3 regions of the Roseateles sp. DB2 genome follow, and region 2 is predicted to be linked to each of the others. Evidence: predicted binding sites of a transcription regulator. Region 2 holds the regulator's gene; each other region holds the start of a gene.
The links. Region 2 encodes HrcA, which represses chaperone genes, less so after heat shock. Its sites were predicted from a motif close to TTAGCACTCNNNNNNNNNGAGTGCTAA; they were not measured.
Positions count from the first base shown of each region.

Region 1 (2,266 bases), on a different contig from region 2:
CCCGGGTGGCTGGCGTCCGCATCCGGTGTAGCACTGGGGCCTGCCTGCCCCTCAATCCGCTGCCAAACGTCTGTGGCATGCGGCCTGTGGTGCGGCCTGTGGCATGCGCTTCGCGGCGACGGAGCCGCAGCATGTTGCCGCGCAAGCCTGGGCGTTCTGCCGGGTGCCCGACGGCGCACGGACCGCATCCGAAGCACTGCGGGTGTCGCTCTTGGCTGGACCGTGGCCCGCGCCGCAGGAAGTAAAAAGGGCTCCAGCCTGGATGGCTGAAGCCCTGGAGCATCGGCTCTGCCAGACGCTGGCAGCGACCTTGTCAGCAGGGGCTGGGCCCCTGGACGCGCCTGACCCGCAGGACGTTCATGCTGTTTCGCTGAGGGCCTTCTTCATTTTCTTCATCGCAGCCACCTCGATCTGGCGGATGCGCTCGGCGCTGACGCCATACTCGGCGGCCAGCTCGTGCAGGGTCATTCCACCCGAGGCGTCGTCGTTGACCTTGAGCCAACGCTCTTCCACGATGCGGCGGCTGCGCTCATCCAGTACCGCCAAGGCGCGGGTGATGCCATCGCCGGCCAGATCATCGCGGCCTCGAGCTTCCAGCACGCGGGTGGGTTCCTGGCTGTCGTCGGCCAGGTAGGCAATGGGGGCGAAGCTTTCGCCGTCCTCGTCGGTCTGGGGCTCCAAGGCGACGTCGCCACCGGCCAGGCGCGTCTCCATCTCCAGGACTTCCTCGCGCTTGACGTTGAGCTCGCGGGCCACATGCTCGATCTCGGCCTCGCTCAAGCTGGCTCGCTGCACCTGGTCGTCCGCCGCCTCGCCCTTGAGGCTGTGCTTCATGGAGCGCAGATTGAAGAAGAGCTTGCGCTGTGCCTTGGTGGTCGCCACCTTGACCATGCGCCAGTTGCGCAGGATGTACTCGTGGATCTCGGCCTTGATCCAGTGCATGGCATAGGACACCAGGCGCACGCCCTGGTCCGGGTCGTAGCGCTTGACCGCCTTCATCAGGCCCACATTGCCTTCCTGGATCAGGTCGCCCTGGGGCAGGCCATAGCCGAGGTACTGGCGGGAGATCGAGACCACCAGACGCAGGTGCGAGAGCACCAGCCGCCCTGCGGCCTCCAGATCACCCTGCTCGCGCAGGCGGCGGGCAAAGCTCTGCTCTTCCTCGGGGGTGAGCAGGGGCATGCGGTTCACGGCGGAGATATACGCGTCCAAATTGCCCAGCGATGGGAGCAGGGCCCAGGGATCGCGAACAGTCAGTGCTTGGTTGGACATGGAGGGTTCTCGCTTTCGGTGAAGCCATGGCTGGCTCCGACCCATTCATATTAGCACTCAAATGCGACGAGTGCTAATCGGCGAGCAAAATTCCCAAGTGCATGATTTATATGGAATATTCTCATTCCATCAAGCCGAAGTCCGGGCTGGCGATCATGGCTTCGATGTCCAGCAGGATCAACATTCGCTCATTGATGGTGCCCAGGCCGGTCACGAAGCGGGTGTCGATGGACGAGCCTACCTCCGGGGCCTGGCGGATGGCCGAGCGGGCCATCTCCAGCACGTCGGATACCGAATCCACCACCACGCCAACGACCCGGCCCACCACGTTCAGCACGATGACGACGGTGAAGGCATTGGTCTCGGCCTCGCAGCCCAGGCGGATGCGCATGTCCACGATGGGTACGATCACACCGCGCAGATTGACCACGCCCTTGACGAAGCTGGGCGAGTGGGCGATCCGGGTGGGTGCCTCATAGGAGCGGATCTCCTGGACCTTGAGGATGTCTATGCCGTATTCCTCAGCACCTATGCGGAAGGTCAGGAATTGCAGGACGGCAGGTGGGCTGTCGGCTTCCACCAGGGCGGTGCCGGGGGCAGGGGCGAGTTCGGTCGAAGTCATGGAGGGGGTTCTCGAGGCGATGCGGGCGAGGGCGCCCTTCAGCGGCTATTGTGCACAGACGGCCAAGCCCTCCGCTGATGGAAGTGCCTTGCTGTGCGACGCAATACGCGCTCCGGGGCGGAAGATCCATGGCTCATTCAGAGCGTGCCGCCGTCCTGGAACAGCGCGTCCAGATGCGCCAGCAGGGTCTGCAGGTCCAGGGGCTTGGTGAGATAGGCCCTGGCACCTAGGTCCAGGGCGGCTGCCTGCTGCTCCGGCAGTGCATTGGCAGACACGATGAACACCGGCAGCTCCGCGAGCCCCGGTTCCTGGCGAAGCTGGTGCAGGACGTCCAGGCCATCCATGTCCGGCAGCTGCATGTCCAGCAGCAGC
Region 1 is NZ_JBPZGY010000011.1:115,121-117,386, forward strand. It holds gene rpoH (RNA polymerase sigma factor RpoH) at 358-1,272, opposite strand; gene ACS5PK_RS16560 (chemotaxis protein CheW) at 1,394-1,894, opposite strand; gene ACS5PK_RS16565 (ATP-binding protein) at 2,032-2,266, opposite strand, start outside.
Region 1: rpoH (RNA polymerase sigma factor RpoH) is a predicted target of HrcA. The motif match lies at 1,323-1,349, and genes of this name have one in related genera.

Region 2 (2,266 bases):
TGGGGGAGAGCGCCTCGCGGAAGTGCTCGATGGAGATGTCGGTGATGAAGCCCAGGCGGCCCTGGTTGATGCCCACCAGCGGCGTGCCGTGGCGAGCCATCTCCCGGGCGAAGCCCAGCATGGTGCCGTCGCCACCGACGACGATGGCCAGGTCGCAGCGCTGGCCCAGTTCGGCGTTGTCCAGGGCGTCATAGGCAGTGATTCCCGTGTTGAGCGCCGTGTCGCGCTCAAGGGAAACCTCCAGGCCTTGACTGGCCACAAATTGGGCAATCTCCTCCAGGACGGGGCGAATGCCACGAGCCTGGTGCTTCCCCACAATCGCCACATGTTGGAATCGTTTGGCCATGCGCAGAATTACACCACAGCGCCTCTGGGCCGAATGCCGGGTTCGCCCATGTCCGTACAATGAAAACCATGCTCGACGAGCGATCCAAATCCCTGCTGAAAACCCTGGTCGAACGCTATATCGCGGACGGCCAGCCCGTTGGTTCCCGAACGCTGTCCAAGGCCTCGGGGCTGGAGCTGTCCCCTGCCACCATCCGCAACGTGATGGCGGATCTGGAAGAGCTGGGGCTCATTGCCAGCCCTCACACCAGTGCTGGGCGCATTCCCACGCCGCGCGGCTACCGCCTGTTCGTGGACACCATGCTGACGGCCAATCCGGGTCTGCTGGGTGCCGAGCCCATTGCCCTGGATGCGCAGCTGCAGCCGGACCAGCCCCAGCGCGTGATCACCAGTGCGGCGCAGCTGCTGTCCAATCTGTCCAGCTTTGTTGGCGTGGTGACGGCGCCGCGCAAGCCCAGCGTCTTTCACCACATCGAGTTCCTGCGCCTGGGTGAGCGGCGGGTGCTGGTCATCATGGTCTCGCCGGACGGCGATGTGCAGAACCGGGTGATCTTCACCGCCCAGGATCACACCCAGGCCGAGTTGGCCGAGGCCAGCAATCGACTGAACGCCCAGTACGCCGGCCTGAGCCTGGAGGCCGTGCGGGAGAAGCTCAAGCACGAGGTGGACGCCCTGCGCGGCGAGATCGCCCTGCTGATGAATGCTGCGGTGCAGGTGGGTACCGAGGCCATGTCGCAGGAGGAGCAGGTCATCATCTCTGGCGAGCGCAACCTGTTGACCGTGCAGGATTTCAGCCAGGACATGAACAGTCTGCGCCGGCTTTTCGACCTCTTCGAGCAGAAGACCCAGCTGATGCGCCTGCTGGACGGTTCCAGCCGCGCCGAGGGCGTGCGCATCTTCATCGGCGGCGAGAGCCAGATCGTGCCTTACGAGGAGCTTTCCATTGTGTCCGCGCCCTACGAGGTTGACGGGCAGGTGGTTGGCACCCTGGGCGTGATCGGCCCGACGCGCATGGCCTACGACCGCATGATCCAGATCGTGGACATCACCTCCCGCATGGTGTCCAACGCGCTGTCGCAGAAGTAGCCGGAAGTTCGGAATCCACCCCGTACAATCCGCGCTCCCGGCTCCCCGCCGGGTTTGTTGAAGGCGCCTCCCCGGCGCCGGAATCACGGGGGCCGTTAGCTCAGTTGGTTAGAGCAGAGGACTCATAATCCTTTGGTCACAGGTTCAAGTCCTGTACGGCCTACCAATAAAATCAAGAACTTAGGGAGTTTTTGATGCTTTTCAGGAAGCGAGCTGTCAACGAAGTGTCAACGCCTTCGGCTGTCGACATTGATCTTCCTGAGGTGTTGACATCTGTCTGTGCCCGGCTAGGGATTGATCAACCACCACAGATTCGGTGGGACGACAGCGGCCAGCGGCGATTCCTAGGGCGCTACCTTCCAAAGTCACACACGATCTACATAGTTCGTGGTCAGACTGAGGCAGTTATTTACGAGACAGTAGTACATGAGTTAGCCCACGCGGTCTTGTGGCGTGTCGGGTACCGATCCGTGGGGCACTCGTGGCTCTTCCTGGCGCTTTTCGATCTGCTGATGCGCAAGTGCGGAAGCCAAACTTCGCTCGTCGAGGGATGCGCCGTTTGGAACTGGAATCGGTTTTGTCCTTGGCCTATCTGGTACCGCCATGTTGTGAAAGCGCAGGCGGTCGTGAATGAAGTCCTTGGGGACGGATCGTGCCTGGAGTCGGTCTCAGCAACGGAGCTGGCGAGGCAGCTGCATATGGGCGTTGAGCAGCGGCCAGGCTTTTCATTGCTGACTCGCATTTGGCATGAAGTGGTTGCAGACACTCGGGGTCACTGGTTTGCACTTTGGCATGCATGCCGCCTCGCATTTTTCCTATCGTTCGCGCTGATGGC
Region 2 is NZ_JBPZGY010000022.1:46,306-48,571, forward strand. It holds gene ACS5PK_RS21545 (NAD kinase) at 1-346, opposite strand, end outside; gene hrcA (heat-inducible transcriptional repressor HrcA) at 415-1,431, shown strand; tRNA gene ACS5PK_RS21555 (tRNA-Ile) at 1,521-1,597, shown strand.

Region 3 (2,266 bases), on a different contig from region 2:
TCAGCTACAACAGCCTGGAAGGCTATGCCGCCTCGCTGCAGGACGCCCTCTTGCGGCCCTACCCGGCCTACGAGGCCATCGGCATCATGAATCCGGGCGGCGAGTACAACCAGCTCTCCACCAGCCTGCTGCAGATCGAGAACGAGTTCTACGGCACCATCCGCCCCAAGCGCGTGATCCGCAGCGGCGAGCGTCCCCTGCATGCCTTGCGGGAGCGAGGCGTGGAGTATGTGGAGGTCCGCTGCATGGACCTGGATCCCTTCGAGCCCGTCGGCATCAGTGCGTCGACCATGCGCTTCATTGACCTCTTCCTGCTGCACTGCCTGCTGTCGGACAGCCCGCCAGACACGCCCGAGGAGATCGCCGCCTTGGCCCGCAACCAGCAGCTGACCGCCTCCCGCGGCCGTGAGCCCGGCCTGCAGCTGGAGCGCGCCGGCCAGGCCGTGCTGTTGCGCGACTGGGCGGCCGAGCTGCTGGAAGAGCTAGGACCGCTGAGCGCACACCTGGACCGCCAACTGGGCGGCGACGCCTACGCCCAGGCTCTGGCCCGTGCATGCGAACGCTTCGAGCATCCCGAACTGCTGCCCTCCGCCCGTGTGCTGGAAGCCATGGCGCGGGAGTTCGGCCACTCTCACCTGCGCTTCATCGCCCATTGCTCACAGCAGGCCCGCGCCCATCTGCGCGCGCAGCCGCTGAGTGCCGAACGGCAGGAAGCATTTGCCGAGACCGCACGCCGCTCCCTGGCTGAGCAGGCCGCCGTTGAGGCCGCGGACACCCTGCCCTTCGAGGACTTCAGGCAGCAATACCTGGCCCCTTCCCAGCTTCAGGCCTGAGCAGGCTTCACCGCTGGCACCGCCCTCCCCCGCATCCTTGTCCTCTGGGGGCGGCCGAATTCCGGGCCCGAGGTGCGAAGTCCTTGAACGCACCTTGCGTGCCCGGAAGCACCGACAGGCAGATGCCCCCCGCGCCGCGTCATCCACGCCAGCTGTGGACAACTGTGTGGGTGGCGCGGTGAGGGCGGCCACAAGTCCTTGATTCACAAGGCCCCGGCAGACATTGCCCATTTTTTGTGCAGCGACGGCGCAGGCACTGTGCCGACCAAGCCGTCCGTCGCTGGGGCCAGGGGCGCTGGCAGCACGTCCGCAAGCCCACCTCTTGAAACGTCGCGGGTCATCCCTATAATCCTCTCCTGCTAGCACTCTCAAACGTTGAGTGCCAACAAGAAAGATTTGGCACAAACACGCGGCTCCGGCCGGTTTGTCCCGATGTGATGGCCTGTCGCTCTTCTGGCGTCCGGCCGGCAACGACCCAAGACTCTCAGCAAGGAGATGTGATGAAACTGCGTCCTCTGCACGATCGCGTGATCGTTAAGCGCCTCGAAAACGAAACCAAGACGGCCTCCGGCATCGTCCTGCCCGACAACGCCGCCGAGAAGCCCGACCAGGGTGAAGTGCTGGCCGTGGGTCCTGGCAAGCGCAACGACAAGGGCGACTTCGTGGCCCTGAACGTGGCCGTGGGCGACCGCGTGCTGTTCGGCAAGTACTCGGGCCAGTCGGTCAAGGTCGATGGCGAAGAGCTGCTCGTGATGCGCGAAGAAGACCTCTTCGCCGTCGTCGCCAAGTAATCGCTACTGCGCGACTGCCTGGCGCCGACTGAGCGCCAGGAAGCCGCCAATGCAAACCCAAAGAATTTCGGAGAAATCAACATGGCAGCAAAAGACGTGGTCTTTGGTTCCGACGCCCGTGCCCGCATGGTCGAAGGCGTGAATGTCCTGGCAAACGCCGTCAAGGTCACCCTGGGCCCCAAGGGCCGCAATGTGGTGCTCGAGCGCTCCTTCGGCGCCCCCACCGTGACCAAGGACGGTGTGTCCGTGGCCAAGGAAATCGAGCTGAAGGACAAGCTGCAGAACATGGGCGCCCAGATGGTCAAGGAAGTCGCTTCCAAGACCTCGGACAACGCCGGTGACGGCACCACCACCGCCACCGTGCTGGCCCAGGCCATCGTGCGCGAAGGCATGAAGTACGTGGCCGCCGGCATGAACCCCATGGACCTGAAGCGCGGCATCGACCGCGCCGTGACCGCCCTGGTCGCCCAGCTGAAGGCCGCCTCCAAGGCCACCACCACCTCCAAGGAAATCGCCCAGGTCGGCACCATCTCGGCCAACAGCGACTCCGACGTGGGCGAAATCATCGCCTCCGCCATGGACAAGGTCGGCAAGGAAGGCGTCATCACCGTTGAAGACGGCAAGAGCCTGAACAACGAGCTG
Region 3 is NZ_JBPZGY010000006.1:248,929-251,194, reverse strand. It holds gene gshA (glutamate--cysteine ligase) at 1-833, shown strand, start outside; gene groES (co-chaperone GroES) at 1,334-1,624, shown strand; gene groL (chaperonin GroEL) at 1,706-2,266, shown strand, end outside.
Region 3: groES (co-chaperone GroES) is a predicted target of HrcA. The motif match lies at 1,193-1,219, and genes of this name have one in related genera.